DNA from 3 places in the Vibrio sp. 378 genome. Region 3 is predicted to be linked to each of the others. Evidence: predicted binding sites of a transcription regulator. Region 3 holds the regulator's gene; each other region holds the start of a gene.
What was found. Region 3 encodes CRP, which controls carbon source genes, mostly activating them, when cyclic AMP is high. Its sites were predicted from a motif close to TGTGANNNNNNTCACA; they were not measured.

Region 1 (11,175 bases), on a different contig from region 3:
GTGACTAAGCTCTTGTATGCACCTATCGAAAGCAAAAGCGACAGCACCTTTTTTATGATTTCTCGCTAGAACCTCGCATTGAGCAAACAAGTGTTGTGGATTGCCACCGACTTCAAATGCTGTATGCAACGCTTTACTGGCTTCTAGAACATCGCTTTTTTCTAAAGCTAGACCGTACACGTACCAATAATGCGCATTAGTTTCACCAACTTCTGCGGCGCGTCTAAGTCGCTTTTTCGCATCATCGGCTTTGCCTTGACGTAACAAAGAAAGACCTGCGCTGTATGGTAATGTGCTGGATTTAGGTTGAGCTTTCATCCCTTGTTGTAGCACCGTGAGCGCAGCTTCTTCTTTACCTAGGTGACGATACAAATCTGCTAGGTTAACGTAGCTATTTTCGAAATAGGGTTCGATGCTGATCGCTTGTTTATACAGCTCGGCCGCTTTGTCGATTTCACCTAAGCTGCGGTACACATTCGCCAAATTGGTTCTTCCGAAACCACGATCGGCATTAAACTCTTGAATTTCCATGTACTCTTCTAAGGGCAATTTAATGATATCTTTTTGTAAAGGGGTCATTTGTTCGTAGTTCGCTACCAGCACCGAGGCAGCTTCCGCTCTCACTGAAAGCACCGGGTCACCAAGCAATGGCTCTAGAATCCGCCACCGATCATGAAATTCATAACCAGACGAGCCTGAAATTGCCCCTAATCGAACCATTTCATTCTCATTCTTAACGGCCCTAGCCAAAGATACTGTTGTATTTTGGTCAGTGTTGCCCCCCATTCTCTCCAGGGCTGAGGCGCGAATAATGTCTTTTAAAGACGAATCCTGAGCAGAGTATGCCAACGCATTTGCTGCTCCTTGATGACCAATTGAATCCGCATAAAATGCGACAGCAAAATGTTGTTGATTACGATACTTCGAATTCGGGTACCATTCTGCTATCTGTTCATCGGCCCATTGATTGCTTTTATCTTCATGGCATGACATGCAAACATTGGGCGTTCCAATGTGTTTGCTCAAATCCGGTCGTGGAATATGCCAACTGTGGTCTCTACGAGGATCGACTTGCATGTAAGTCGTTTCTGGCATGTGACAAGTCGTACATTGCGATGCTTCAGATCCAGCCTTATGAAAGGTATGCTTTTCAGGTGTATATTCCGATGCAATATGGCATTGCGAACATACTGCCTCTTCTGGGATCGTTAACTCTGCCGTGTGTGGATCATGGCAATTAGTGCACGTGACCCCCTTCTCCGCCATTTCAGATTGAAGAAACGAACCATAAACATAATCTTCGTCGTAAATCTGTCCATCATGATAGTAGAGTTCAGGTGTTATAAGACTTAAGCGATATTTATCAAAAAAAGAACCTTTAACATGATCACCTGTTTCATTTAACTGGGTTCGGCGACTATGGCATTGAGCGCATGTTTGCACTTGATTGGTTGCTTCAATTGATTTCGGCTGTAACGTACTATGGCCTTCCTCAAACACCCAATCCGACACTGCTTTAGACAAATTTCGATCAAAGCCATAATGGCTGTCATGCTCAAAAGAAGTGCCAGCATTTTTGTATTTCTTGGCCAGTTCTATGTGCTGACTAGCGGGACCATGGCATGCTTCGCATCCCACATTAATCTCTGACCATGAGCTGTTGTAAGTGTTTTTGTCAGCGTCGTAATTCTTCTTTAGGTTCGTTGAATGGCAATCAGCACACATGAAGTTCCAATTTTGCCCGGTATTGGTCCAATAGAATTCATCCGTTGTTGTCGTTTCTGGATAAAGATGAAACCAACGCTGTCCCCCTTCAACTTTAGCTCTTGTGTCCCAAGCAAAAGGAATAAGCTGCACGCGGCCATCTTCAAACTCGACCATGTACTGCTGTAGTGGCTCCCAGCCAAATGTATAGCTGATCTTATAGTCATGCCATTGCCCGTCAGAGCCTTGAATGTTGACCCAATATTCGCCGCCTTTTTTAAAAAAACGATTAGGCATTCCTTTGTGCGTTACAACATGGTTATCAAAATCACCACGTACAGAGGTTGTACTTGCATGCTTCATGGCCATATCGTGATGTGACCCTTTCCAAGCCTCCACCTCGTTTTGGTGGCACTCTGCACAAGCTTGTGTGCCAGCATATTCTGGATTTAAGCCTGAAGGAATATTTGGTTTCTCTGTGAATAACTCTTGAGAAAAAGCCATAAAACTGACAACAACGTTGACCAGCAATAAAATGCGAAACCGGCCTGCCCACTGACTCATAGATATCCTTATATTTATAATGTACAACCTAAATCAATATAGACACTAAATCACTGGTTATACAAATAATTACAAGCAATACATAACGACTTTAGTATTGCTTTAGGACCGTAAAACAAGCGAGCATCCTATTGTTTTTCATTTCCATCCCCTCTTCTACTACGCAATAAAAATAAGGCTCTTCAGTGATCTAAATCTACTTTACGAATCTCTACAAACTAACAGGACAATCCTATTTCTTCTTAATTAACAAATAGTTACCACCCAGCAATAACTTATGGTTATATCGAGTATAAGAGGATTTTTCTATATACATCATTAACTTATGCAGCAACTAAGCATAAGGCTCACTTGTGCTTATCTTTACTCTCAACAATCTGGAGTTTTTATGGCAAATCAATTGAGCAAAATCGCTGTGGGCGCAGGACTGTTAGCGGCGTCCAGTGCTGCTATGGCAGCCGACAAACCGAATATTCTGGCAATTTTTGGTGACGATATCGGCTACTGGAATATCAGCGCATACAACCAAGGTATGATGAGTTACAAAACGCCAAACATCGACCGTATCGCGAATGAAGGTGCGTTGTTCACAGATCACTACGGACAACAGTCTTGTACTGCTGGTCGCGCTGCCTTTATTACGGGTGAAGAGCCATTTCGTACGGGTTTGTTAACAATTGGTATGCCAGGCTCTGACCACGGCATACCTGATTGGGCGCCAACCATTGCAGACCTGTTAAAAGAACAAGGTTACATGACGGGTCAATTTGGTAAAAACCACTTAGGTGACCAAGATAAGCACTTACCGACAAAACACGGCTTTGACGAATTCTTCGGTAACTTATATCACCTAAACGCAGAAGAAGAACCTGAAACTTATTACTACCCTAAAGACCCAGAGTTTCGTAAAAACTATGGCCCTCGTGGTGTCATTAAGTCTTATGCCGACGGTAAGATTGAAGACACTGGCCCGATGACACGAAAACGTATGGAGCACGCAGATGAAGAGTTCCTAGAGAGCTCTTTGGCATTTATGGAAAAAGCAGTTAAGGCGGATAAACCCTTCTTTATTTGGCATAACGCCACTCGTATGCACGTTTGGACTCGCTTGCAGGAAAAATACCAAGGTAAATCAGGCGTAAGCATTTATGCCGATGGTATGCTGGAACACGATGATCATGTAGGTGTTTTACTCGACAAGCTGGATGAGCTAGGTGTTGCAGACAACACTATCGTTATCTACTCAACGGACAACGGCGCAGAAACCATGACTTGGCCAGATGGTGGCGCAACACCATTCCATGGTGAAAAAGGTACAACTTGGGAAGGCGGTATGCGTGTTCCTCAACTGGTTCGTTGGCCAGGCGTAATTAAGCCAGGAACCAAGATCAATGAAATGATGGCACACCAAGACTGGTTGCCTACATTATTGGCAGCTGCTGGCGTACCTGATGTAAAAGAAAAACTGGCAGAAGGCTACAAAGCAAATGGCAAAGAGTGGCGTGTACATTTAGATGGTTATAACTTCATGCCATACTTTGAAGGTAAGGAAGAAAAAGGCCCTCGTGAGTCGCTGCTTTACTTTACGTCTAATGGTGAATTAAACGCTGTCCGCTGGAATGACTGGAAACTTCACTTTGCAACGCTTGAAGGGAACCTAAGTAACGCAGTTCGTTTTGCTCCGAACTGGCCTAAAATCATCCACCTACGCGCTGACCCATTCGAAAAAGGCCCAAGCGAATCACAAATGTACTTGCGTTGGATGGCTGACAACATGTGGCTATTTGTACCTGTACAAGACGTTGTGGGAGAGTTCTTTAAAACACTTCCAGAATACCCAATGCAACGTGGCACAGCGATGAACCCTGCTTCACTAAACTACGACTCTCTAAAAATGCAAGAGAAGCTGCAACAACTAGACAAAGTTGAACAAGAAATCAGCAAGTTTAAGTAAACTAAGTTAACGTCAATTAATCAGTAACATAGGAACTTACTTAAATCGCCTGTTTAGCCTATACAAAGTGGGCATTGTGAGTACAAACTGAAAAACAAAAAAAGGAGAGCTAACCTGCTCTCCTTTGTATTTTAACCGTGGATAAACTAAGCCACATTAACCGATTTAGCTAAACTGCTACTTTGGAAAAACTCATCATGCAATGCGCAAATCGCGTGCTGGTATTCCTTATCACCGACAACAAATTGAACATTTACATTTCTCAATGATGAGTGCAGTGCAACTGGCGTAACGCCATTATTCATCAATGCAAGCACACCTTTCGCCAACGTCTTATTGGTATCAATTTGAGAACCGATGGCTGAGATAAGCGCGACCATACGGCCTTTAATCGAGGCATTCGGATAACGTTTCTCTGCTTTGTACAATACTTTGTTTAAGCTATCAGTACTGCCACCTAGATAGTAAGTAATAGAGTTCGCGTTCATCTCTTTACCAACCAAACTTACACGAGCATCGGAGATGATTTCCATCAATTCGTAACTAACGTTATCGGCTTTTCCTACCATTGCTTGGTCAAACAAATGCAGTGCAAATACTTTTTCTTTACCTGCGATGATCTCGACTTTGTCTTCTTCCGGACGATAGCTTGAAGAGATCAAAGTACCTTCGTGTTCAGGTTCGAATGTATTTTTAATCTGTAGCTCAATACCACTTTCACGTAAACCCGCAGCGGCATTTGGGTGAATAGCTTCCATGCCAAGGTTGGCAAGTTGGTCTGCTACGTCATAGTTTGTACTACCAATTGGTAATACTTTTTCAGGGCCAACAACGCGTGGGTCTGCTGAGCTCAAGTGGTACTCTTTGTGAATTACTGCTAAATCCGCTTTTGTTATTGCTGCAATTCGGCTAAATGTCATCTCACTATAACCTCGGTCATAAGTGTGCATTAGGCCCTCTTTACAGTAAGCATAACCTGTCACGATTGGCAGTTCTTTTGATACATCGATATCAGCAAACGCGTCACTGATCGACTCATCAAGGCTTCTTGGCGCTTGATTATCCCAACCAGACAGGTCAACGAACTTAGCGTTAATACCCATATTTTTTAGTTTTAGTGCTGTGTTGTAAGCACTATGTGCCTCACCGATAGACGAGAGAAACTCTCGAATTTGAGGCAAGTACTGGCGCAACGAAAATTGACCGTACTGACAGGTTTCTAAAATATTCGCGATACAGTTTTTCGCTTCAGCAATGCGGGAGCGAATGAATTTATCCGCACGGATACGATTCATTGGGTCCGCAAAAATATTTTCATTGGTCAGCAACATACGGCTTTCAACGTACGCTAACGCTTCTTCCCATTTGTCGTCGCGTTTCGCGATAAGCTGATAAACGCCTGGTTTACTGGTTTTTTTACACTCGAGCAGCGCATCGGTCATACCACCGTATGCAGATACGACAAAAATACGATTGTATGGTGTTTTGGGACGAAGAATAATATTGTCGAGAACAGCATCAAATGCTGTCATTGATGTACCGCCGATTTTTTCTACGGTAAATGTCATGATAAGCCTTTTTTGATTGGTAACTTTAAAAAGAAAAAAGAAGAGATAGTAAAGTGTGGGGTGGCAAAGCACCCCACCATCATCTTTTAGTCAACGAGAGGATAAACACCGTTTTCATCGTGCACTTCAGCGCCAGTAATCGGTGGGTTAAACACACACGCCATTACCATTTCTTTATTCTTATAAGCTCTCAAGTAGTGCTCATCGTGTTTATCAAGGATGTATAATGTACCTGGTTTGATTGGGTACGTTTCTCCACCTACAACTTCAATCTCACCTTCACCACTCATACAAAACACCGATTCAAGGTGGTTTTGATAGTGAATATGAGTTTCTTTATCTTCATAAATCGTTGTGATGTGGAAAGAGAAACCCATGTTGTCGTCTTTCAACAACATGCGGACACTTTCCCAGTTATCTGAAACAACACGTCGTTCGCTGTTGCGGCATTCATCTAGAGTTCTGACGATCATAATTAAAATCCTTATTAAGATGCTTGTTTGAAATGTTTCGCAGCGATAGTCTCTACTGCATTTTCAAAGATGCTTAGTCCTTGATCTAGCTCTGATTCGCTGATGGTTAGTGGACAGAAGAACTTCACAACTTCATCGTCTGGACCCGCTGTCTCTATCACCATTCCATTCTCGAAACAGTTTTTCGCAATTTCAGATGCCATGTCACCATTGATACATTCAATACCAACCATCATGCCGCGGCCTTTTTTCTGCACAAACATTTGTGGAAAGCGACGAACACAACGGTCAATAACAGCACTTACCTTGTCTGAACACTGCTTGATGTGTGTTTCAAAATCATCGTTTGCCCAGTAAATTTCTAGTGCTTTTGCAGCAGTAATAAAGGCGTGATTATTGCCACGGAACGTACCGTTATGCTCGCCTGGCTTCCACTGGTCAAGCTCAGGCTTAAGTAATACGACAGCCATCGGCAAACCGTAACCACCGATCGACTTCGATAGCGTCACGATATCCGGTTGGATACCAGACGGCTCGAAACTAAAGAAAGTACCGGTACGTCCACAACCTGCTTGAATGTCATCGACAATCACAAGAATGTCATTGGCTTTACAGATTTTGCTCAAACGTTGTAACCACTCGTTTGAAGCAGCATTTAAACCACCTTCACCCTGCACAGTTTCAAGAAGTACAGCGGCTGGTTTATCCATACCTGCAGAGTTATCATTTAGCATGGTTTCGAACAGCGCGAGACCATCTACGCCAGCGTAACCTTCAAATGGAATACGAGTGACGTTACTTAGACTAGAACCGTTACCTTGTCTGTGATGCTGGTTACCCGTTGCAGCCAGTGCGCCAGCAGTACAACCATGGAAACCGTTAGTAAACGCAACGACGCTGTCGCGGCCTTTTACTTTTTTAGCCAGCTTCAATGCCGCCTCAACAGCGTTAGTGCCTGTTGGGCCCGTAAACTGAACCTTGTAATCCAAGTTTCTTGGTTTAAGGATGTAAGTATCCAACGCTTCCAGAAACGATGCTTTCGCTTCTGAGTGCATATCCAAACCGTGAGTAATACCGTCCATTTCAATGTACTCAAGCAACGCTTGTTTTAGTACTGGATTGTTATGGCCGTAATTTAGAGATCCCGCTCCAGCAAGGAAGTCTAAGTATCGTTCACCTTGTTCTGTTTCTAGCCAGCAGCCTTTCGCTTTACGAAAAACGACCGGGAAATTGTTTGAATATGAGCGTACGTTGGATTCCTGCTTTTTGAAAATATCCATGATGAGACCGTTTTTAATTCCTATTGTTTGAGGATTATTTGAGAGGAATGCGATACAAATATTCTGTATCGTGTTTGCCTTTAAAGTGGGCTTCTTCATCCAAAAATGTGCTTACTTGGCCAGAATTGCCGTTCATCGCATCTAACTTTTTGAACAGTGCCCAAGAGGCTTTATTATCTTCCGTGATGGTAGTTTCTACCGATTTAACACCGCCTAATTCCTCTCGGGTGAGAAGTTCTTTCAACATGCGGAATGCTAAACCATGACCTCTAAAGCGAGGTGAGACTGCAACTTGCCAGACAAATAAAACGTCTTGCTCGTCTGGTTTCTGATAACCGGAAATGAAACCTGCGATTTCGCCTTTTTGCTCAACCAAAATACTGGTTTTGCTGAAATGCGTAGACTGTAGGAAATTGCAATAAGATGAGTTCATGTCCAATGGAGGACAGTCTGCAATCAAGCTGTAAATGTCGTCACCATCAGAGATTTTAGGCTCACGAAAAATCCATTTTTTACTTGAGTCTTCTCCAATCTCTGGATAAAGGACCCAAGGTGCTGATGTGATCATGTGAAAATACATATCCTTTGAGGTCTAATTAAATTTCCTTTTTATTATGGGCATCCCTCGCGACTAAAAATCAAATAATCCGCCTTTTTATCGGTATTTTTGTGATGCAAATCACAAAAATAAACCTATTAACCAAAAGTTAAAATAGTTCGAGGTCTAATTTATTAAATAGTCACCTAAATGCGCAGTACAAAAAACAACCAGAATAAGACCATTTTCCATGCTGTTCATTTCTCAGAGAAAAATAGAAATCCAAAAAAAAGCGGCATGCTTTCGCATACCGCTTTTATCAATAATTTAACTGCTGATACTAGTTATTTTGATTTCTTAGAAACCGCCTTTGGACGAGGTTCATCCATCAAACCTTTTATCAAAGATACCGTTGCAACAAGCAAAACAATAGTAAATGGTAAACCAGTCGTCACCGCCATTGCTTGAGCAGCAGCTAGACCACCACCCAACATCAATGCAATCGCAACCAAACCTTCAAACGTACACCAGAACACGCGTTGTGGCGTTGGTGCATCGACCTTACCGCCCGCAGCAATAGTATCAATAACCAGTGATCCTGAGTCAGAAGAGGTAATGAAGAACACCACGACTAAGATAATGCCGACAAAAGATGTTATCTCAGCCAATGGCATAACATCTAACATGGCAAAAAGTTTTAAAGGTAGTTCTGCGTTAAACACCGCCTCGTAGCCATCATTAACGTATTGGCTAATTGCGTTACCGCCAAAAGCCGTCATCCATAACACACAAACTGAAGATGGGATAAGAATAACGCAAATAATAAACTCACGAACTGAACGACCGCGAGACACACGTGCGATGAACATACCCACAAATGGTGACCAAGAAATCCACCACGCCCAGTAAAACGCCGTCCAGCCTTGAGAGTAATTCACATCCTCTCGTCCAAATGGCATAGATAAGGCGGGGATATTAGCCACATAGGAAACGATGTTCTCGAAGAAACCAGTTAAAATCGCAATCGTCGGGCCAACAACAATAACAAATAGCAATAGCAGCGCTGCAAGACCCATGTTGATTTCAGATAAGATTTTCACGCCCTTATCGAGTCCAGCCACAACAGAGATTAAAGCGAGCGCAGTAATGCCAATAATCAATATAACCTGCGTGGTATTGGTCATTGGGACATCAAACAGGAAGTTCAAACCCGTAGCGGCTTGAGATGCACCGTAGCCTAGCGATGTTGCTAAACCAAAAACCGTCGCTACCACTGCAAGAATATCGATAATATGACCAGTCCAACCCCATACACGCTCACCAAACAAAGGGTAAAAAATTGAGCGCATGGTGAGTGGCAAACCTTTGTTAAATGAAAAGATAGCCAGTCCAAGAGCCAAGAGCGCGTATATTGACCACGGATGAAGTGCCCAGTGGTAAATCGTCGCAGCCATCCCTAATGCCGAAGCTGCAGTTGCATCGCCCTCTGCACCACCTAGCGGTGCCCAGTCAGTACGTACACCATTCTCAACGCTCACGCCACCAATCGCAGAACTAAAATGGGACATCGGTTCTGATACCCCGAAGAATACGAGACCAATGCCCATACCTGCAGCAAATAGCATTGCCAACCATCCGGCATAGGAGTAATCCGGTGTTGCTTCAGTACCACCGATTCGCACACGGCCCAATGGTGTGAAGATCAATCCGACACAGACAATGACAAAAATATTACCTGAAGCGAGAAAAAACCAGTCTAAATTGTGTAACAAACCCGCTCGTAGGTCTGCAAAAAACGGCTCTACCTGTTCTCGGAATAATAGTGTTATCACAACAAACATGACGATTGCTAAGCCAGAAATTGCAAAAACACGGTTGTGAATATCAAGGCCAAATGGGCCTACCTTTAGCGCAACGTTATCCTGACCAATTTGATAGTCAGTATCTATTGCGTTTACTTTTCCATCGGGGCGTTGAATGCCACCGTTATTATCGGTGCTCACGGATAATCTCCTTAAAAATACGTGACCAAGTTTAAATTACTTTCGTCGGAGTTCGAGTAATGAAACGTCTTCATCACTACCAAGCACATGTTCATAAAACATTGTTCTTATAAGCGGTTACTCAATCCGCCATCATAATCTTAAAGCCCCCTATCTCTCATTGCATTTTATTGTTTTCACCATAAATAACGCCTATTGCCAAACCGAAGATATTGGCATGTTTCGATTAAAGTGATACTGCAGTTGTGCTTGAAACAGCTCCGCAGTTGCTAACGCATCCGTCAGGGCATGGTGAGGTTGATAAGCAGGGAGGCCATATCTTTCACGAGCGTGCCCTAATCGTACAGAACCGGGTTTCTTGCCTTTCAACTTATTGATAAAACCTCTGCATTCACGGCGTTGTATCGCATACTCAATATCTAACGTATCAACAACAGGAAACTGTATCCCCTCTCCGATGCTATTTAGCAAGGCGTTATTAAAGAACTGCCTTTCAATGTTCTTGTAGTGAACAAGTACCACTTTGCCTGACAACGCATCCAATATTTCACCCAAGATCTGAGACAGCTGCGGCGCGTTTTTAACCTCAGAGTCAGTGATACCGTGAATAATGACAGACTCGTGGTTTAACTCTCTGTTTGGGTTAACGACCCAATGAGCAGAGCCATTACATTGAACACGATCAATAGTAAACGGCACAAGTCCGATCGTGAGAATGACATCCTCTTCCGAGTTCAATCCTGTTGTCTCAAAGTCTACCGAGACAAATGGCACTTGTTCAATTGGTGTTTCCCCATTAACCATCGGTGTCGAATAGTAGCGTTTGAGCCTCTCGTCTTTCGCTTCTTTAGCGAGTTGTTTGAAGAACATTGACCACTCTGGCGTCTGGGATGTATCCAACAACGGCTGTTCTTTTTCTACTTTTTTTGAGAACCACATCATTTGCTACTTCTCTGGTATCGAAACTTAATGAAGTTCTGTGCGTTACTTAGAATTTGAAATGCTGCTTTTAAGTTTCGACGTTCAAATTCAGACATGTTCTCCGGCTCAATATTGTTGTCTGGCTCTTCTCCATTTTCTATATCAAGGGC
Region 2 (11,175 bases), on a different contig from region 3:
GACTTACCATCCAACGGCGTTGCGAGTACGGTATCAATCAATTGCTGTAAAATGGGTAACCACTCTTCATCGAGCTGTTCGCTTTCCATCAAACCAAGGATGATTTGTGTATTCTCTTCCGTCGTGGCTGGCTGAGTAAATTCAATTTCCTCAAACAGGCTGTGCAGGAACGTACCCGGACGCGCACCACGAGGGAAGGTAAAAATAGAACGCTCTGGCTCCACCAAATCCGCTTCGTCTTGTTCTTCAGATGAGTCGATATCAAAACCCGTAATCTCAATCGTGGCATCATGCTCGGCGTGATGAGAGCCTTGCTTGACCAAGCCAGAATAACTGGTGATGCGCCAGTTTCTATCGATAGGGTTTTGCAGCTCTTTCGCGCTAAGATCGTGTATTTCTTCTTGTGGCGCTACGTACTTCTCTTCGAGTTGCTGCGGCGGATCGGCCACAACGACACAATCAAGCTCGTCTTGTTGCTTTGTTAAACCTTGGTACAAATCGTTAATGCCACCTTCTTGACCATTTTGAATCAAATAGCCAATCGCACTGCGGTGTACGCCGGTTGGCTCTTTGGTCGAACGGCCATTGCGCAAAGGCGAGGCTCCAATAAAACACGCATACACAGCACGCGTTAACGCCACGTATATCAAGCGTAAGTCTTCCGCCAAACGCTCTTTATCCGCTTGCTTCATGGACGCATCGTTGCCAGTGATATCCAGTACCGTGCGGTCATTGGCTGCATCGTAATATTTGGCTTCACTGGCTTCTCGATAGCTGAACACAAACGGCAGAAACACGAGGTCATACTCCAAGCCTTTTGATTTGTGAATAGTTACGATCTGCACTAAGTTACGTTCCGATTCTAAACGTTGGATTTGGTCATCACTGCCACCCAAACCGTTTTCCGCATCACTGATAGACTGAGCGAGCCAACGCAGCAGACCGTGGTCGCTATCCAGTTCATTACTGGCTTGTTGAAGCAGTTCACCGATGTGCATTAAATCGGTAAGTACTCGCTCACCATTCTCACCCTGTGAACTAGCACCTTCTTCTAGTAATCGCTCGGCAATATGGCGTTTGCTGATCACCGCGCGCAACATCGGCAGCACACCACGTTGAACCCAAAGTTTGCGATATTCTTTGAATTCGTTTACGGCGTTTTCCCACACCACTTCATCGTTATTAAGTGCATCCAAACTTGCTGCGTCGAGGGCAAACAGCTCAGAAGCAAGACTTGCACGCAGCGCACGGTCATTTTCTGGAGTCAGCACCGCTTGCAGCAAACGCTGTAAATCCTGCGCCACCGAACTGGTAAACACACTGTCTCGGTTAGACAGATACACGCTGGCAATGCCTTGGTCTGCCAGCGCTTGTTTGACCATTCGACCTTCACTACCTGTTCGAACCAACACCGCGATATCGCCCGCTTGAACCGCTTTCTGTTTTTCGCCATTCACCAGACACGCTTGCCCCTGTTGAGCCTGCGTCAAAATGGTTTGGATTTGGCTTGCGGTCGCCTCTGCCATTCGAGTCAAATACTCGCCTTTTGGTAGCGGTTTATCGTCCGCTTCTTGCAACCAATAAGTCAGCGCTGGTTGCTTTTGGCCACCCATAGTCCAAATGCGTTTTTCGGCATTGGGACTGTACTTAACGGGTAAAAACGGAATGTCCGAATCATAGATAAATGGACTATCAGGCAAAGCAAATACTTGGTTTACCGCCTGCACCATATCTGCGCTAGAACGCCAGTTGGTTCCTAACGTGTAGTGGGCACTTACTTGGTTACGCGCTTTGATGTAAGTGAAAATGTCTGCGCCACGAAAGCCATAAATCGCCTGCTTGGGGTCACCGATCATAAACAAACCACATTCTGGGTTGTTCAGATAAATACGGCTGAAAATACTGTATTGAAGCGGGTCGGTATCTTGGAACTCGTCAATCATTGCGACAGGATACAAAGTACGAATACGCGCCGCTAAAAGCTCGCTTTCGTCCGTATCGATAGAAGCAGAAAGTTGCGTCAGCAAATCATCAAAAGAGAGCCACTGTTTTTGATTTTTCGCGTTAGCCAGCATCACACGACAATGTTCAATTGCATGAGCAAGCAGTGGCGCTTTTAAGCTGATTGGGTTGGTAAGAAATGTTTCAATGGCTTCAAATACCGCATGCTGCGGCGCACTGCCTTTCGGTGTTTTTTCCAACAAGACGTTTTGCGCGAACTTCTCCAGCTTGTCTGGATAATCGTAACCTGTAGTTTCCGTTGCCGCCCAAGCGTTTACCGCCTCCAACCACGTCGGCAGAGACTTTTTGGTGTAGCTGCGTTTGTTAATATCTGAACCTGAAATTAGCGTTAAGAAGTCATCTTGGCTTTCTCGCCACTGTGCTTTTAATTCATCAATTTTTTTCAAATTTTCAGTATGAAGATCAGCCAAACTGCCTTTCATTGCCGGAACAGAAAGGCTTAACGGCGCACCAGTTAAGTAATTGCTGATGTCAGACAATAACGCAGATGGAGAGCCCCATAGCTGGCGAATTTCTCCAGCCAAGGTAAATGGCAACGGGTAGAAATTGCGGCGCCAGTAATCGGCTACAACTTGCGCTTTTAGGTGACTTTCATCGGTCACAAACTCGTTATTAAATCGGCTGCCAGATTCAAACGCATTTTGCGTTAGCATACGTTGGCAAAAACCGTGAATGGTGTAGACCGCCGCCTCGTCCATCTGACGCTCTGCCTGCAATAAAATTTCTGCGGCTTGCTTGTGATCGTCAAACTCATTAAGCAAAGGTTGGATCACCGGGTCGGAACTCTGTCCACGCGCAAACGCGATTCGCGCATCATGGATTCTTGCCCTGATACGATCGCGTAATTCCGCAGTTGCCGCTTCGGTAAAGGTTACAACCAGAATTTGGTCGACCGTAAGCGGTACGCGATGTCGAGTTTCCGCGCTGCCATGACCAAGCAAAAGACGCAGATATAAACCTGCAATAGTGAAGGTTTTACCTGTACCTGCTGATGCCTCGATTAACCTCGCACCGTGCAGAGGAAACGTCATCGGTTCTAGTGGCGTTGGTTGAGGTTGCTCTGTGCGGTCTAACGTATGTAGAGGACACTCTGCACCTGACATTTGATCCATAACGCTGAATCTCTCCGGATTATTTACTAGGACGTATCACCTAATAAATGTGATCTATAGTTAAAAATTCTATTAATATGTTTAACAAGTTGGATAATTTAGAGCTTTGTGAGATCTTTCTCACGGTTATCCATAAGACGTACCGTTAGTATGCGCCCCACGAGATAAGCCAAACCTTTTTGGCGGCACAACTCAAATGAATTAAACAAAAGTATCATGGTCCCTCTGACCTTGTGGCCGTACAGCGAACGCCCTACAAAAAATAATGATTTTCTGGCGGCCACCCTACTCTTCCTTCTCTTTATCCAGCTGTCTTTATTACGCTTTTACATCATCAGCGTCTTGAACCGCTAAGCGCGCACCTTGCAGTACTAATGCTGTCAGCAAACGAACTTCTGAGGCCAACTCATCATTCCAAGCAGGCCAAATTCGAGAGATGTACGCATTACTGCCTTCGCCCGGGCTCATGAAGCCATCATTGAATGCGTCAGCCATTTTCTTCAAAGATTTCTCTTCGTCATCGACCCACTGACCGCGGCTAAAGCCCGCTTCAACACAAGCCAACGCCGTTTTCGGGAAATAAGGCAAAGGCTTAGTCATGCCTTCGAAGAATAAGCGAACTAATTCAGTCAGTAGCTGTTTGGCATACTGAGCATCGGCAATTTCTGGGTAGATCAAATGCAGCGCGCCTTCTTTACGATCGTAGCCAATCAGATGAGTTTTCTTGGCATAACCCGACGCCGACATGGCAAGGTGATCGATCCACGCTGCAAGGTAATCTTGCGCTCGAATCTTACCGCTTCGGTAGCGAATCAAACCGGATTGGTAGCATTGAGTCAGCCAACCAGTCAGGCGAACGTTTTTCTCTTCGCCTTCATTTCGCTCAAACAAAGAGTCAAACGTCAGGTCGATTTCCAAATCGTCTTGAGGCGCACCAGATAAAAACGCCAGTTTGTCCACCAGCTCTTCCGCCTGAACTCGGTTGGTTTCAAACTCGATATAACCAAACGCCCCCACCGGCAGTTTGCCTTGCGCGCGCTGTTGACTCATAAAGTGTTTAAGCACCTCTGTTTTTTTCTCTGGCTGCATCAATGTCGTTTCAAGCAAGGTTTCTAACAGCTCATCACGCATTTGATAGCTTTCCAAACCACCTAAAACAAAGGGTTCGTCGTCTTCCATCACCGGCAGTGGCGGTTCAAAGATTACTTTTAAACGACGATTGAAAAAATACTGCACAGGTAAGCGCCAGAAACGTTGCAACTCGACTAAGTCGAGCTCAAGTGGGAACGTCGCTCCTAACAGATAGTCGTCTAATGCCCGATTAAAATCAGGACGAACATAGCCTTGCGATTGACTGCTTTGAGTCAATGCCGCTGGAATCCACTCTTTCGCGTAGCTGGCGTGCATGCCTTGGAACGCACTTGGGCTAAACGGCACCATGGCGTGGGTATTCACCAACGCATTTAATAAGTTGTCGCCAGACTCATTAACGGGCAACGCTTCATCACCACTTAAACAATAGTTTTGGTGGCAGTATTCCATCAGCTCAGAAACCAGAACCGAAGGCACTCGCTCGGTATTGTCTTGGATTGAACGGCCAACATAACTGATGTAGAGCGTTTGCTGTGCCGATAGCATTGCTTCGAGGAATAGGTAACGGTCATCATCTCGGCGCGAACGGTCGCCCGGTTTGGTTCTTCCCGTCATCAAGTCAAAGCCTTCTGGCGGCATGGAACGCGGGTACACGCCGTCATTCATCCCCAGTAGACATACGGTTCTAAACGGAATAGATCGCATAGGCATCAGGGTACAAAAGTTCACTTGACCAGCAAGGAAGCGCTGGCTGACTCGTGTGCCAGATAATTTGTTTTGAAGGTATTGGCTGATGATCGACGGCGATAACGCATCATCAAATGCGGCATCAGCTAATTGCTCTTTGAGTTGGCTGAGCGTATCGCGAATGGATTTGAGTGCCATTTCGCCTTCTAACTCAACCGAGAAGAAGTCATCCAGCAGTGAAACCAAAGTCTCTCGCCAACCATCGATAGTTTGAACATGAGAAAGTTTGCTTCGATAAGTGCTAATTTGTTGGATAAAGTGTGCCAACTTGCCCGCCAGCTCTGCGCCCATGCCTTGCACTTCGTTGTACGGAGACAAACTGCCTTGCTCGGTTTCAAACAAGCCTGCGGATTCTGGCATCGCGTAGCCAAGCAACATGCGTTGAATACCAAATTGCCATGTGTTTTGACGGGTTTCCGGCAGTTCAAATTCGCGTCCGGTATTGGCGTCCAACCCCCAGCGAATTCCCGATTCCTCAACCCATTGTTTAGCTTGTAAGAAATCACCTTCGCTGAGTTCAAAACGCTTTAATATCGCCGGAGTTTCCAGAAGTTCGAGTAGTTCTGATGCCAAACAGCGCGTATTGGGTAAGTTCACCAACTGCATAAATGCGGCCAGAATTGGGCTCTCTTGATCGGCGGTTCGGTCAGAAATCGAATATGGAATAAAACGCTCACCCGGCGCGTTACCAAAGACCGCCTGAATCGCAGGGCTGTAAGCGTTGATGTCCGCGACCATCACGATAATATCGCGCGGTTTTAACGTTGGGTCAGCATCGAACATCGCCAATAGTTGATCATGCAGCACTTCCACTTCACGCATCGGGCTGTGACAAGCGTGTAGGCTCAGTGATTTATCACCCAAGCTAACCACTTGTTTGTGATGACTGTTTTCAATCTGTTGGTCATCTTGATGTTCTTCAAGATTGAGAATATCCGCTTGCAATTGATGGAGCAGACTGTCGCGCTCAACATCAACAAAGGCTTCAATTTCATGAGATTCCAGCTGAGACAACAGATACATATTGTCGCGCCCGAGTTTACCCATGGATGCCAACAGACTGTTTCCGACCACATCGGTGTGCAGCTCATCGATCACATTATCTTCCAGTGATCCTTTCAGTTGCTCAGTTTCACCTTGCACTTCCGAGTGATCGTCCTGCCACACAACGTGCTGACGATGTTTCGCCGCCAAACGAGCCAGATATTTGCGATCTCGAACTTCACCCCAATAATAACGACAAGGGTTAGTGAACATCAGATGCACGTCGATGTGTTCACCAATTGCTTTTAGCGCATCCATATAGCGAGGCGGCAACGAAGAAATGCCAAAAACAAACAAACGCTTGGGTAAATGGTCAAAATTGCCGTTAAAACTCTCTAACGTGTCGATAAAGTGCTCATAAAGGTTGGCACGGTGATAAGGAGACTGCCCTAATGACACAGTGTGATCATACAACGCTTGCCATAAGATCGGCTGCCACGGATGCTCATCTTCCAGCTCTGGCACACTCTGCCCTGCTTCCCAACTTGCGATCCACTCCGGACGATACACCAAGTAACCATCGAAAATATCGGCAATTTTCTCAGCCAGTTGATACAGCTTAGAGTGATCACTGTCATCTTTGAGGTACTGCGCTAACGGCGAAAACACGTCTTGGTTGAGAAGCCCCGGCAGCAGATGCATCAACTTCCAAGTCATCGCTTCTTTGTTAAACGCACTGCGTTTTGGCACGTCTGGCAACACCTGCGTAAACATTTCCCAAATGAAGGTAGCAGGAAGCGGAAAATCAATGTTCGCGGCAACACCAAACTCTTTGGCCAATTCCATTTTTAGCCACTGGGACATGCCCGGACTTTGAACCAGAATTTGTTCTTTTTCGAACGGGTTTTCCAGCGGACTGATTCGAATCAGTTCGACAAGGAGTGATTTAAGAACGTCAACTTGGTTGGAGTGATAAACAGTAAACAAATTGGGAATACCGAGCGCCGATTGAAACTGTTAGCTAGCTTAGCACAGCCCCATTTAAACCCGCAGTGATCTCGCGTTCGGAAAAAACAAAAGGTTATATATCACTCAAATAGAGTATGAATCTTCTGAATTTTCACATGTCAATCAAGTCTGACACTTCCATACAAAATGTGACATTCGTCGCAACTATTCCATAATAAAAAACACTGTTTTATACTCCCTCTACCCATAATTTATAAACAAACAAAAAGTATGTTTCGCAAACTGTCTTCCAACAGCGCTTGGCTGATTGCTTTTTTTGCTTGCTTTGCAGTGTACCTGTCGATCGCTTGTTATCCTTTTGTGTTGTCTAACAATCAGAATGAACCGCTAACCTTGTTGCAAGGTTACTATTTGGTTTCGACTCAATATGGCTGGCTGGGCTTGATCGCTCTTCCATTTATGTTGTTGAGTTTATTGCTCTCTTTTCTACCGACTCGAGTATTCAAAGGCATCGTGATCGCTATCGCGATCTGTCTATTGATCATGTTTAAAGTCGATATCCTCGTTTTTCAGCAATACAAACTTCACATCAACGCTCTATTAATCCGTATGTTTTTCGAAGGTGGCGGTGATGTCTTCGATATTTCGTGGATGAGTTGGCTTATCTTCGTCAGTGAAGTTACCGTTCTGGTGATCGGGCTCGCCTGTACCGTTTGGGTAAGTAATAAACTGGCACAAAGCCGAGCTAAGTTCGTTTTGATCAGCGTCTGGTTTGCTGTATTGCTCAGCACACAGATGATTCATGCGTACAAAAATGCCCTTTACGAAGATGAAGTCAGTCAGTTTTCGAATAACTGGCCACTTTACTACCCGCTGACGGCTCGTAAATTTATTTACAAACACGACCTAGTGGATGAGAGCATTGCATCGAAGAACCGCGTAGAGTTAACCAACATTGAACGTAGCTCACTCAACTACCCGCTTGCGCCGATTCAAGTGCAAAGCAAAGAGAAACAGCCCAATGTCTTGTTTATCTTGGTTGACGCGTGGCGCTACAGTGATGCGACGCCGGAAGTCATGCCAAATGTCAGCAAGTTCGCCGAAAAAACGGTGAATTTCACACAACATATGAGCGGCGGCAACTCAACTCAAGCGGGTATTTTCAGCCTGTTTTACAGCTTGCCAGCGACCTACTGGGAAAGCTTTTACGCAAGTCAACGCTCTCCTGTTTTTATGGATACGCTGCAAGCAGAAGGCTACCGCATGGGCATTTTTGGCTCAGCACCGCTCACCAGTCCGCCACTCTCTCGCACGGTATTCAAAAAAGTGTCGGACTTGACCCTGAAACAAACTGGGGAAACAGCTGTCGAGCGCGATCAGCAGATAACAGACAAGTTCATCGAGTTCCAAAAGCAGGACAGCGACAAGCCGTACTTTGGTTTTCTGTTCTACGATGCCGCCCACGGCACGGTGTTTCCTGAACCTGAATTTGCGAAATTCAAACCATACTGGGAACGCGTTGACCACATTTTGCTCAACAACGATTTTGACGCTTCGCTTTACCACAATCGATACAAGAACTCGTTGTACTACATCGACAGCTTGATTGGTGATGTGCTGAAAAACGTCGACTTAGACAACACCATTGTGGTGATTTCATCAGATCATGGTGAAGAGTTTAACGACCATAAGATGAACTATTGGGGCCACACGGGTAATTACAGTGACGTTCAAGTGCATGTGCCTCTTTACGTGTACATGCCAAATCGTCAGCCAGAGCAAGTTGATTACCGCACGACCCATTTTGACGTCGTGCCAACCATGATGAATACGCTGTTTGACGTTCAAGGCACAACGAGTTCATACAGCGTTGGTCATAACTTGTTTGATAGCTCTGCCTCTCGCGATTGGTATATTGCAGGCAGCTACTACAACTATGCATTGGTCGGCAAAGAACTGATGCTTGTGGTAAACCCTGGCGGGCACTCTCAGCAACTGAATCGCCAGTTAAAAGTCGAGAAAGAACAGAAAGTTCCTGTCGATATCATTCGTCATTCTCTGGATGAGATGTCGCGATTTTACAAAAAAGGCTAGTGTCCAACATCGACGCCGATTGAAATAAAAAAGCCTCTTGGTTGTAAGACCAAGAGGCTTTTTCCTATCTGCTATTTAAGCGTGATGAGCGTGCATCAAGCGTGGCTGAATCAATAAGTTGTTGATGTATTGTAAAGCCACATAAGAGACAACAAATGTTGCCACAATCAACTCAAGACCAGCTAAGCCTCGCACTTGTTGAACATAGTGCGCAGCCAATCCTTGCAACTCCATCCAATTCGCCATTTTAAACAGCGCCGTCGCACCGATCACCATCGGGAAAGTGAACGCCGCATAGCCTGGGCTAAATGGCAGTCTAAGCAATTTAAAGAATGCGAGGTAAATGATGGCTGTCATCAATACCGCGATACCAAATAGCATAGCGATGATCACTGGTGATGGTGTCGCAGTGACCGTTAAGTACCCTGCCAATGATAGACTTGCTGGCGCTGCCATGATTGCCATTGTTGGTTTCGCTGCATCCGGAATTTCATGGGTGAACATGAAACGGTAAATCATCATCGGCAACATGATCGCGTACGCCACCATACCAAACATCAATGCACCTTGTGCCACTGGTGCTAACATCGGGTTGCCAGAGAAAGACACATCCGCAACGATAATACCCACAGGCGGTACAAACCAACTAGGAACCATGTGGTGCAATTCAAAATCTTTGGCGCGATGGTAAACAAAGCTCACCAAGAACACGATGTGCAAAACCACCGCAATCAGCCAAAGCGCATCGCCAGCTAATGGGTAAAAATGGCCGAGAGAATTTGAAACCACCATGGTTCCCATCGCAAATGTCGGAACCACGCTGCCCACAACCGGATGAGCAAGATCTTGTCTCAATAGATGATTATGTAGCAAAAACTTGGTTGCCAATATAGCCAATAATATGCTCGCGATACCCGCACTAATCCACTGTCCGTAGCCATGTAATTCGGCGAAGTTCTCCCAACTCCAGCCCAAGCTTGCAATACCAAGAGCCAAACCCGCCATTGGAGTTGGTGCTCCCATTACTTTTGCTTTTGTTCTTTGAATCATAATGACCTCAACCAGACTCACTCTTGATGGGACGTATAATACGCTTGCACTTCGTTCCGATATATCTAATTATTTAAAACAAACGTTCAGAATTACTTAACGGTGGGGTATGGCAAGTCACATTTCTCTTAAACAACTGAAAGTGTTTACGACGATCACGCAGCACAAAACGCTCACAGCAGCTTCTGATAGTCTCTTTTTATCGAAAGCCGCAGTGAGCATGGCACTCTCAGAATTAGAAAAACAGATCGGCCATCACTTGTTTGATCGTGTTAATAACCGACTGATTTTGAACCAAGAAGGTCAAAAACTGCTACCACTGGCGGATGAGTTACTCAACCGAGCCAAAGACATCGAGAGCATTTTCGATGGTGACCAAGCGCTATCGGGCCAACTTCGCATTGGTGCCAGCGACACCATTGGCAACCAAGTCGCGCCCTATTTGCTTAGCGAATTTCGTCAGCAAACGAACCATCGTTCTCAAAGCCTGTTCATTTCTAACTCCGCACAAATCTGCGACATGCTGACCGATTACGAGTTAGACATAGCCCTCATTGAGGGCAAAACACTTCACCCTGAATTGCAGTCTACCCAGTTTAGCGAAGATGAAATGTGCGTGATTTGCGCGCCCGATTACCCAGCCGCGCACGAAGGGCCAGTAAACTTAACCGAGCTAGAAAACAGTGAATGGATATTGCGAGAGGCAGGATCTGGTTCACGCGAATTTTTTATGCGCGTTGTCGCGCCGCGCTTGGAACATTGGCATGAAGCTTTTCAGCTCAATACCACCGAAGCGCTGATCAACTCAGTATCGGCAGGGTTAGGCTTAGGTTGCTTGTCACGTTTGTCTGCAGAACCTGCTATTCGTGACGGCCGCGTAAAACTGCTCGACATGCCTTTAGATATGAAACGTCGCTTCTGGTTACTGGTTCATAAAGAGAAATATCAAAGCCCATTGCTCAAAACGTTTATCGAATTTTGCCAAGATTGGGAGCGACCAACAAACCTTCCTTTGGCGGACAAATCCGCAAAGTGAAACCAAGATAGTTTAAATGCTAGTCAGTTAGTTGTACGTGTCTCTCATTCTGAGGCTTGTCGCTAGACT
Region 3 (11,175 bases):
CGACCCGATCGCACTGCTTAAAGATGGTGAAGTGCACGACATCATCGGTGTGATGGGTGACGTAGATTTTGGTAAAGACACCACATTAGTTCGTAACAGTGATGCACTAACCCCTTCTGCTACTTATGATGCATCTCAGTGGACGGCATTTGAGAAAGACAACATTGACGGCCTTGGTGAGCTAAATGCGACTGAGCCACCAGCACCATTCGCTTGTGAAGTCGACGGTCAGCAACCTAACTTCACTACCATCCAAGATATTCAAGGTGAAGGCGATACGTCTCCATTCATTGATGGTTACCCATACATTACTGACGAAGATCATTTCGTAACGGGTGTCGTGACTGCTGTTACCACTGGCCTAACCAAAGGTTTCTACCTACAAGCATTAGAAAGCGACAACAACGACAAGACCTCAGAAGGCTTGTTCATTCATACTGACGCGGCAGACACGGAGCTAAAAGCTGGTGACGTTGTTTGTGTTAAAGGTAAAGTTCAAGAGTACTACAGCAATACTCAGCTAGCTTCTGATGCTAACAGCTATGTGAAAACAGGCACATCGGATATTCCTCGAGTTACCGATCTTGTTATCAAAGAAGGTGAAACACTACGTGATGCGCTAGAGCGTCATGAAGGCATGCAAGTTGAACTAACTTCGGCAAGTGACCTGTTTGTAACTCGCAACTTCTCTTACGACTACGATTCACGTCGTAACAACATGATGTTGTCTCATGAAGCGCCATTGTTTAAGCCGACTCAATTGCACGCAGCAGAGAGCGATGCAGCCGTTGAGCTAGCAAAAGACAACGCAGCGAACCGCGTATACCTAGAATCTGATGGCAAAGCACCAAACGGCCAAATCCCTTACTACCCAGATTTTGCGAAAGATGCAGACCAAGATGGCTCTTCTGAGCAGCACATTCGCCTTGGTTCGCGAGTAGAAGGTCTGCAGGGCGTGGTGGCTTACAGCTACAATGAATACCGCCTGATTGCGACCAATGAAGTCGATAACACCAACTTCGTGACTTCAGATGAAGGCTTCGACGTGGCTCGTAAAGATGCTCCAGCGATTGCGGACTCAGATTTGCGTATCGCCAGCTTCAACGTACTGAACTACTTCAACTCTGTGGCTGACAGTGGCCATGAAAACCCAACTGGACAAAACCGTGGTGCGACTAACCTAGATGAGTTCCTGATCCAACAAGCGAAAATCGTTGCGGCGATGAACAAGATGGACGCTGACATCATTGGTTTGATGGAAGTGGAAAACAACGGCTTTGGTGATGGCAGTGCTATCCAAAACTTAGTTGATGCCCTAAATGCTGAGATTGATGACGCTGAAGATCATTACACGTATGTCGAAATCGAAGAGCAAGACAAATACCAAGACGAATACTTTGGCAGTGATGCGATCATGGTGGCGATTTTATATCGTGCTAACGCAGTAACGCCAAAAGACGCTGCAAAAGTGATCATCACGCCAGAGCAGCACATTGCAGAAAACACAATTACTCGTAAAGAGGGCACAGAAAGTAACCCTGCTTACGATAAGTACCAACGCCACAGTCTACTTCAGACCTTTACGGTGAAAGAGACGGGTGAAGATTTGTCTATTGTCGTAAACCACTTTAAGTCGAAAGGCTCTGAGTGTATTGAAGAGTGGATTGCTGGTGTAGAAGATTCTGAGCCAGCGGATCTGCAAGGCAACTGTAACAACTTCCGCGTTTCTGCTGCGCACGCAGTGGGTGAAGCGTTGAAAGAGGTGAAAGGCGATGTATTGCTCATGGGCGACCTCAATGCTTATGGCATGGAAGACCCACTTCTGACACTGACTGATTACTCGAAAGAGAAATACGGCCGTGACATTTATACTGCTGCTTACACAACCATTGGTGATGGTGAACTTCAAGTAGAGAAGACCAAAATTGAAAAAGGTTACGGTCTGCACAACTTAAACACGTTGCTGCACGGCACTGATACGTTTTCTTACACCTATTCGGGCGAGCTGGGTAATTTGGACCACGCATTGGCAAGCAGCAGCCTAGCGCAAAAAGTGGTAGCAATTGAAGATTGGCACATCAACTCACTAGAGAGTAACTTGTTCGAATACAGCAGCAAGTACACAGGTGATATGCCGAAGTACAAAGATGCGTTCTCTGCCTCTGACCACGATCCAGTGATCATCGCGATTGATTTACCAGATGATGACATCGATTTACCGAAAGCAGGTGACAACTTAGCCGTCGATGTCCGTTTACCACCAACGGCGGTTGTGGGCGATATTGTTACGGTGAACTTAACGCCATCCACACAAGCGGCTGCGGCAAGCAGCGATACGAAAGCTTACTCGGCTAGCCAAACTTTAGTTCAAGCTGATATTGATGCGCGTAGCGTGAATATTGAGTTTGAACAAACGCCAGAGCAAGGTAATTATCAGTTAGAAGAGAAAGTGACTGACTCGACAGGTAATATCGTGAAGTTTAGCTCTGTTCGTGATGTTTCAATGACGCAAACTGAAGCTGGAACAGAAGGGTCGAAGGATTCAGATGGTGGTTCGTTTGGTTTTGGTGCTCTATTTGCGCTGCTAGGTCTCGGCTTATTCCGTCGTCGCCGCTAAGCGAATTTACTTCCTGACAAACAGTTCCTAAATAGCTGTAAAGACCAAAGGCCAGCCTATGCTGGCCTTTTTATTCAGCAAAAACTTGCCTTTCTTGCTTGGTATAGCAAAATACCGCCCTTGATTGTCACGAACGTGGCGATTCACTACGTAAGCATTGCCAAAACGGATTGGAGCAACCGACCCTTTATGTTGTTGATCATCGATAACTACGACTCTTTTACCTACAACCTTTACCAATACTTCTGCGAGCTTGGTGCAGACGTAAAGGTGGTGCGTAACGATGAAATCAATATCCAAGGCATTGAGGCGCTCAACCCAACTCATTTGGTGATCTCGCCAGGGCCATGTACGCCGAACGAAGCAGGTATTTCACTGAAAGCGATAGAACACTTCGCTGGTAAGCTTCCAATATTGGGTGTTTGCCTTGGCCATCAAGCGATAGCGCAAGTGTTTGGGGGTGAAGTGGTACGTGCACGACAAGTGATGCACGGTAAGACCTCACCGATTCGTCATAACGGTCGTAGTGTGTTTAAAAATCTGAATAACCCACTCACGGTAACCCGTTATCACTCTCTTGTGGTGAAAAACGGTACTTTACCCGACGTGTTTGAACTGACTGCATGGACAGAACTGCCGGACGGAAGCATGGATGAAATAATGGGTTACCAACATAAAGCCTTGCCAATTGATGCGGTGCAGTTCCACCCAGAATCAATCAAAACTGAGCAAGGTCACGAGTTGCTTGCGAACTTTTTAGCACGCAAAGCGATCTGATCGCGATCACTTTTCTTAACAAATCATTCATCTTTTTGCTGAGGTGAGCGGATTGCAAAACTATGCGATTCTCTCGAGTCTCTTTGTCTATTCATGTCTTTTTAAACCTTCTATCCCCTGTATTACATAACATTTATAAAAAATCACTTCTCTATTTTACTTTCTTGATGCATAAATAGTCATAAGCAGTGATTAATGGAAGTTGCTTTCGAGAACGAAAAGAATAAATCACTATTGAAATGGTTAATTAAATGTAAATACAATGCCGCAATAGCTTAAATGCAAAACATTATTTGCTGGCAAAGAGAGCCGGTTAAATTCGCTTATCTGCTACGCATGCGGTATCAAGAAGGAATGTGCAATGACAACGGAAATTAAAGTAGAGCGCGGTTTATTCGATGAGGTAATGGTACCTTGCTATAACCCGATGGAAATGATCCCTGTTAAAGGTGAAGGTTCACGTGTTTGGGATCAGGAAGGTAATGAATACATCGACTTTGCTGGTGGTATTGCAGTGAGCTGTCTTGGCCATTGTCATCCAGTAATGGTAAACGCACTAACAGAGCAAGCTAACAAGCTTTGGCACTTAAGTAACGTTATGACGAACGAACCAGCCCTTCGTCTGGCGAAAAAGCTAACAGAAGTGAGTTTTGCTGAGCGTGTGTTCTTTGCTAACTCTGGCGCAGAAGCAAACGAAGCCGCTTTGAAGCTGGCACGTCGTTATGCAGCAGACGTTTATGGCACTGAGAAATCTGAAATCATTGCATTCAAACAAGGTTTCCACGGTCGTACATTCTTTACCGTAACGGTTGGTGGCCAAGCGGCATACTCTGACGGCTTCGGTCCTAAGCCAGGCGACGTGACACACCTTCCTTACAACGATATCGAAGCTTTACAAGCGCACATGTCTGATCGTACTTGTGCGGTCATGATGGAGCCACTACAAGGTGAAGGCGGCATCGTGCCACCAACGCCTGAGTTCGCTCAAGCGGTTCGCGAGCTGTGTGACAAACACAACGCCTTACTGATCTTCGATGAAGTGCAAACTGGTAATGGCCGTACAGGTAACTTCTACGCTTACCAAGGTTTAGGTATCACGCCAGATATTCTAAGTACTGCGAAATCACTTGGTGGCGGTTTCCCAATCGGTGCAATGCTAACGACAGCAAAATTGGCAGAGCACATGAAAGTGGGCACTCACGGTTCTACATATGGCGGTAACCCACTAGCGTGTGCGGTTGCAGAAGCGGTTGTAAATGAAGTTACTAAGCCCGAGGTGTTGGCTGGTGTGCTAGAACGCGAAGCAATGTTCCGTGAAGGTCTAGAGAAGATCAACGCGAAGTACAACATCTTCTCAGAAGTGCGCGGTCAAGGCCTATTACTTGGCGCTGCACTAAATGAAGAATGGCAAGGCCGTGCGCGTGACGTGCTGGTTGCTGCAGGTAAACAAGGTCTCATGGTATTGGTTGCGGGTGCCAATGTCGTACGTTTCACACCATCACTCGTTATCACACAACAAGAAATTGAAGAAGGCTTGGCGAAACTGGATAAAGCGATCGCGACTTTAGTTTAAGCGCGATATCAGTTTAAACGTCAACGCAGACACCCCCGTCAAGGATCTCTGATAGGGGGAATTGTTCCTACAATATAGTTAGGATCTTCTTGCATCTGGAGGGAGTATTGATGCTAGTAGTTCGCCCTATCGCGATGTCGGATTACGACGCACTGCACACTTGTGCGGTGGAGTCTGGTCACGGATTTACATCTCTACCGGTTAACGAAGAACTGTTAACCAATCGAATCAAACATTCAGAGTACAGCTTTGGTAAGCCAGATGTGGCAGAACCAGGCGATGAAGGCTACCTGATGGTTGGCTTTGACTCTGAAACGGGTGAGGTTGCGGGTACCACCGGAATCGAAGCATCTATCGGCTGGGATGTCCCATTTTACTCATATCACATTAGTAAAGTCGTGCACTCGTCGCCAAAGCTTGGCGTTAACAACGTCGTTAAACTGCTTACTTTTGGTAATAACTACACGGGTAACAGCGAAATTTGTACCTTGTTCTTGCGTGAGAAATTCCGCCAAGGTCTGAATGGTCGTCTAATGTCGAAGTGTCGTTTCCTAATGATGGCAGAGCACCCAGAGCGCTTCTCTGAAACGATCTTTGCGGAGATGCGTGGCGTTTCAGACGACGAGGGTAATTCACCATTCTGGCAATGGCTTCAAGAGCATTTCTTCTCTATCGATTTCACGCTTGCAGATTACCTGACAGGTATCGGCAAGAAAGGCTTTATCGCCGACTTGATGCCGAAACTGCCTATTTACATCAACCTGCTCAGCCCAGAAGCGCAAGCCGTGATTGGTCAAGTACATGATAACACGCGTCCAGCGCTGAAGCTGCTTGAGCGTGAAGGTTTTACCAACCGAGGCTACGTCGACATCTTCGATGGTGGCCCAACGGTTGAGTGTGATCTGCGTAATATTGAGTCGGTACGTCATTCATTCCGCGCGCAAGTCAAAATCTCTGAACATTCCAGCACACAAGACTTCTTGATGTGTAATTCATCTTTCGAGAACTTCCGTGCGACAGTCACTAAGGCGGCGTATGACGCAGAGACACAGAGCGTAATGATCGCACCAGACGTTGCGGATGCACTTTCGGTTGAAGAAGGGGATTTCGTTCGCCTTCTTCCGCAGTAACAGACGACAGAATTTAAGGATAGAAACAATGACACATTGGATTGCAGGTGAATGGGTACAAGGTCAGGGTGAAGCATTTACGTCTCTGTCGCCGTACAACCAAGAAGTGATCTGGCAAGGCAAAGGTGCAACGGCAGAGCAGGTGAACCAGGCGGTATCTGCAGCGCGTGAAGCGTTTATTGACTGGAAAAAGCGCCCATTTTCAGAGCGTGAGGCAATCGTGTTGGCTTTTGCGGAGAAAGTAAAAGAGAACAGCGAAAAAATCGCCGAAGTCATTGCCAAAGAAACTGGTAAGCCAATTTGGGAAACGCGCACTGAAGCAGCGGCAATGGCAGGTAAAATTGCCATTTCGATTCGCGCTTATCATGACCGCACTGGTGAGGCGAGCCGTGAAGCAGCAGGCAACCAAATCGTATTGCGCCACCGCCCATTGGGCGTGATGGCGGTGTTTGGTCCTTACAACTTCCCAGGCCACCTACCAAATGGTCACATTGTGCCTGCGCTACTGGCTGGTAACACGGTAGTCTTCAAACCGTCTGAGCAAACGCCATGGACGGGTGAATTGGCAATGAAGCTATGGGAAGAAGCCGGTCTGCCGAAAGGCGTGATTAACCTTGTTCAAGGCGCGAAAGAAACTGGTATCGCGCTCGCTGACGCAAAAGGCATCGATGGCGTACTGTTTACGGGTAGCGCAAATACGGGGCATGTATTACACCGTCAATTTGCGGGTCAACCGGGCAAGATGCTCGCACTAGAAATGGGTGGTAATAACCCGATGGTGATCTCTGATAAATATGGTGATTTGGATGCCACGGTTTACACCATCATCCAGTCAGCGTTTATCAGTGCTGGGCAGCGTTGTACGTGTGCTCGTCGTTTGTATGTGCCATTGGGTGAAAAAGGCGATGCGCTTATCACCAAACTCGTTGAAGCGACACGCAATATTCGCGTAGACCAACCATTTGCAGAACCTGCGCCATTTATGGGACCGCAAATTTCGGTCGCGGCAGCCAAGTTTATTCTTGACGCACAAGCTAATCTACAGTCTCTTGGCGGTGAAAGCTTGATTGAAGCGAAAGCAGGAGAGGCGGCGTTTGTTTCTCCTGGCATCATTGATGTAACGAACATTGCTGAGTTACCAGATGAAGAATACTTCGGCCCACTTCTGCAAGTGGTGCGCTACGAAGGATTAGATAAAGCCGTGGCGCTAGCAAACGATACGCGCTTTGGCTTATCTGCTGGTTTGGTTTCAACCGACGACCAAGAGTGGGAATACTTCGTTGACCACATTCGTGCAGGTATCGTGAACCGTAACCGCCAGCTCACTGGTGCAAGCGGTGATGCGCCATTTGGTGGTCCGGGGGCGTCGGGTAACTTGCGCCCAAGCGCTTACTACGCAGCAGATTACTGTGCGTACCCAATGGCATCAATGGAAGGTCAAGAAACTGTCTTGCCTGCAACATTGAGTCCAGGTGTAGCGCTATAAGTTTTTATTATAGAGTCGCAACTATGCATTGCGGCTCACCTTGCCGGCGCATCATTTAGGTATGGGTTGTAGTGATCGTTGGCAGAACACGAAAAGTGAGCAAAGACTCGGAAAAGCGTGTTGACTGACTGGCATTTACCGTCACAGGTTGATGGTTGCTCGTTCATTATTCTGGACAACTCTTGTTGTGAACGAGCAGCCAACTTCCGCTTACCTTTAAACTCTACATCTCGTAACAAGGAGTCGTTATGACGCCCGATGTGTTATTTGAATCGCTATGGCAAGATTACATTCAACGTCTTTGCCCTTCGGCTGCTAAAGTGCATCAGCTGCTTCAAGAAGATGAGCCTCTGATTAATGATCATATAGCTTTACGTACCTTCAATATCGCGCCTCTTGGTATTGAAACTCTAGCTAAGCCATTTGTAGCTATTGGTTACAAGGCGTGTGGTGATTACGTTTTCGAAAGCAAAAAGCTGGTTGCTAAGCACTATGAGCACCCAGATCCGAAGCAACCTAAAGTATTTATTAGTGAGCTAAAAGTTGAAGAGTGCTCGCCTGAGCTACAAGAGATTGTGAAAAATTTGGTGGCACAAGTCGATGCTGACAAGCTGAACGATAGCGCATTCTTACATGGTGGACGCTTGTGGGATTTAAGCTTTGCTGATTACCAAACGTTGGCTAAAGAAAGTGAGTACGCATCTTGGCTTGCGGCGCATGGTTACGGAGCAAACCACTTCACGGTGAGCGTTAACCAGCTCAATGAATATGAAGAAGTGAAGCAGGTAAACAATCATCTGCGTACCGCTGGGTTTACCATTAATGAAAATGGTGGTGAAGTGAAGGGCACTCCTGAGGTGTTGCTAGAGCAGTCATCGACCATGGCAGATAAAGTAGCGGTTCGTTTTAGCGAAGGCACTGAAATTATCCCTGGCGGGTTTTATGAATTTGCTAAGCGCTATCCGATGGAAAATGGTGATTTGTACCCAGGTTTCGTGGCTGCTTCAGCTGACAAAATCTTTGAAAGTACGAATGGCTAAGTTTTAGGGTTAACCTGTTAAGCTTACTCATTAGTGTTCGCTGCACCCTATCTCATTTGGTCATGAGCAAATAAAAAGCCACCAATGTTGCCATTGGTGGCTTTTATAATTTTGTTCGTGTCACTCTAGTTCGAGATTAACGAGTACCGTAAACCACGATGGTTTTACCGTGAGCAGAGATTAGGTTCTGCTCTTCTAGCATCTTCAAGATACGACCTACTGTCTCACGAGAACAGCCAACAATTTGACCGATTTCTTGACGAGTGATCTTTATTTGCATGCCGTCTGGGTGAGTCATTGCGTCTGGTTGTTTTGCAAGGTTCAGAAGCGTCTGAGCGATACGACCAGTTACGTCTAGGAACGCCAGGTCACCCACTTTTTGGCTAGTTACTTGAAGACGACGAGCCATCTGCGCAGAAAGACGCATTAGGATGTCTGGGTTTACTTGGATAAGCTGACGGAACTTCTTGAAAGAAATTTCAGCAACTTCACAAGGAGATTTAGCACGAACCCAAGCTGTGCGCTCTTGGTCTTCCTCGAATAGACCAAGTTCACCAATAAAGTCTCCTTGGTTTAGGTAAGAAAGGATCATCTCCTTACCTTCTTCGTCTTTGATAAGAACCGCAACAGAACCTTTAACGATGTAGTACAAAGTTTCTGCCTTTTCGCCCGCGTGAATTAGCGTGCTCTTTGAAGGGTACTTATGAATATGACAGTGTGAAAGAAACCACTCTAATGTTGGGTCGGTTTGAGGTTTACCTAGAACCATAATATCTCACTTCCTCTGCAGGGTACGCTTGCGCTATCCATATTTTAGCTAAGCCTGAATTAGGCCTACTAGAATAAGAGCACTTTTTATATGCTGCAAGCTCTCTTGTGTTTCGGTAAGAAATAGTATCCTTTTTCGAAAACGATTTCTTGATTTTAATCGTGCCATGATTGAGATTTTGTAAGCAAAACTGTGCACATGATCACGGTATGAAAAGTAAACATCTTCGCAGGCAGGTTTTTAGCCAATTTTCCCTGTTTCGATGAGCTGTTGTAGGATAGGCCGAACTATGAGCTCCATTGCAAAGCTCATCTTACCGCCGGGTACGACAATCGTGTTGTGGCGTGACATGAATGAGCCATCAATCATGGCCAGCAGATATGGGAAGTCGACATTCTTGATACCGCGTAGGCGAATCACCACAAAACTCTCATCCAAACTAGGGATGCCTTTTGCATTAAGTGGGTTGGAAGTATCAACGGTCGGTACGCGCTGGAAGTTGATGTGAGTACGAGAAAACTGCGGAGTGATATAGTTGAGGTAATCGTCCATGGATCGCACGATTGAGTCCATTACCGCTTCACGCGAATGGCCGCGATCGCGAGTGTCACGTACGAATTTTTGGATCCACTCTAAGTTCACAATCGGCACCATGCCAATTAAGAAATCCACATGTTGAGCAACATTAACATCGCCATCGACCACGCCACCATGTAACCCTTCATAAAACAGCACGTCGCTGTTTTCGGGTAAGTCTTGCCACGGTGTAAACGTGCCTGGCATTTGATTGTAGGGAACCGCTTCGTCAAACGTGTGCAGATAACGGCGCACGCTGCCAGTACCATCATGCCCGAACTTACGGAAAAACTCTTCTAATCCCGGGAAGTCATTAGCTTGTGGGCCAAAGTAGCTAATGTGTCGACCTTGCTCGCGGGCTTTGCGAATTTCGATGTCCATTTCTGGGCGAGTAAAGCGATGGAAGCTATCGCCTTCAACCCATGCGGGTTTAACGTTCATCATATTGAACATTTTACGGAAGGCTTCAGATGTAGTGGTCGTGCCGGCACCGGACGAACCAGTAACCGCAATAATTGGGTGTTTAGCTGACATGACAAACCTTGTCGAAAATTACTTACCTGTAATGTGCAGTAGAGTTACTACTGCACGGTCGATATCCCACTATAGCACGTAACAATACCTTGTCATCGAGTGGGATACGGTAAAATGTGAAGGGTCTAAAATTTTGTTTTATGTTGAATATCGACGGTTTCGTGTAGCTCAGAGAACACGATAACCGCTTCACCTTTTTCCAATTGAGCTTTAACTTGATCAATTTTGTCTTGCAAAGAAACCTCAACGGTTCCGTAATCCGTTCCTTCGCGTAAGACGAATTCACGAATTAAGTTTTCCAATGTTTCCGGCGCAATGTCTTGCCATGGAATGATCATAAATACCTCTAACTTTTATGATGAGCGGCTAGTTTACTGCGTTCGTTGCTTGGATACAGCAGAAAGGTAATCTGCGGCGATACTTTCGTAATACGCGGGCAGCGCTTCCTCCAACCAAAACTTAGGTTTTAACGCCGTTCCTGTTAGGAAGCCAACATGGCCACCGTGTTCAAAGAGACGGTAATCAATGTTATCTGGCAAAACAAACTTCGGTATCACATCATCGGTCATGAACGGATCGTCTTTGGCATGGATGATCAGTGTGGGTAGCGTGATTTGCTGTAGTTTACTTAAGCCAGAACATTGATCGTAATAATCTTGTGCGTCTTTAAAAC

Region 1: a site for CRP is predicted at 8,212-8,227, ahead of ectA (diaminobutyrate acetyltransferase). Genes of this name have one in related genera too.
Region 2: a site for CRP is predicted at 3,244-3,259, ahead of recB (exodeoxyribonuclease V subunit beta). Genes of this name have one in related genera too.

Annotation. Positions count from the first base shown of each region.
Region 1 covers NZ_JAWOUO010000007.1:240,112-251,286, forward strand. The annotation lists gene R7Q48_RS15050 (tetratricopeptide repeat protein) at 1-2,268, opposite strand, end outside; gene R7Q48_RS15055 (arylsulfatase) at 2,657-4,222, shown strand; gene R7Q48_RS15060 (aspartate kinase) at 4,369-5,790, opposite strand; gene R7Q48_RS15065 (ectoine synthase) at 5,877-6,263, opposite strand; gene ectB (diaminobutyrate--2-oxoglutarate transaminase) at 6,278-7,543, opposite strand; gene ectA (diaminobutyrate acetyltransferase) at 7,578-8,111, opposite strand; gene R7Q48_RS15080 (BCCT family transporter) at 8,426-10,084, opposite strand; gene R7Q48_RS15085 (3'-5' exonuclease) at 10,277-11,026, opposite strand; gene R7Q48_RS15090 (DUF294 nucleotidyltransferase-like domain-containing protein) at 11,023-11,175, opposite strand, start outside.
Region 2 covers NZ_JAWOUO010000006.1:262,131-273,305, reverse strand. The annotation lists gene recB (exodeoxyribonuclease V subunit beta) at 1-3,125, opposite strand, end outside; gene recC (exodeoxyribonuclease V subunit gamma) at 3,453-6,944, opposite strand; gene R7Q48_RS13600 (DUF3413 domain-containing protein) at 7,197-9,020, shown strand; gene R7Q48_RS13595 (TDT family transporter) at 9,096-10,070, opposite strand; gene R7Q48_RS13590 (LysR substrate-binding domain-containing protein) at 10,180-11,106, shown strand.
Region 3 covers NZ_JAWOUO010000020.1:22,366-33,540, forward strand. The annotation lists gene R7Q48_RS22005 (ExeM/NucH family extracellular endonuclease) at 1-2,617, shown strand, start outside; gene R7Q48_RS22010 (aminodeoxychorismate/anthranilate synthase component II) at 2,807-3,394, shown strand; gene R7Q48_RS22015 (aspartate aminotransferase family protein) at 3,756-4,967, shown strand; gene astA (arginine N-succinyltransferase) at 5,078-6,097, shown strand; gene astD (succinylglutamate-semialdehyde dehydrogenase) at 6,126-7,583, shown strand; gene R7Q48_RS22030 (DUF1338 domain-containing protein) at 7,832-8,623, shown strand; gene crp (cAMP-activated global transcriptional regulator CRP) at 8,760-9,392, opposite strand; gene R7Q48_RS22040 (phosphoribulokinase) at 9,633-10,502, opposite strand; gene R7Q48_RS22045 (YheU family protein) at 10,628-10,840, opposite strand; gene R7Q48_RS22050 (hydrolase) at 10,874-11,175, opposite strand, start outside.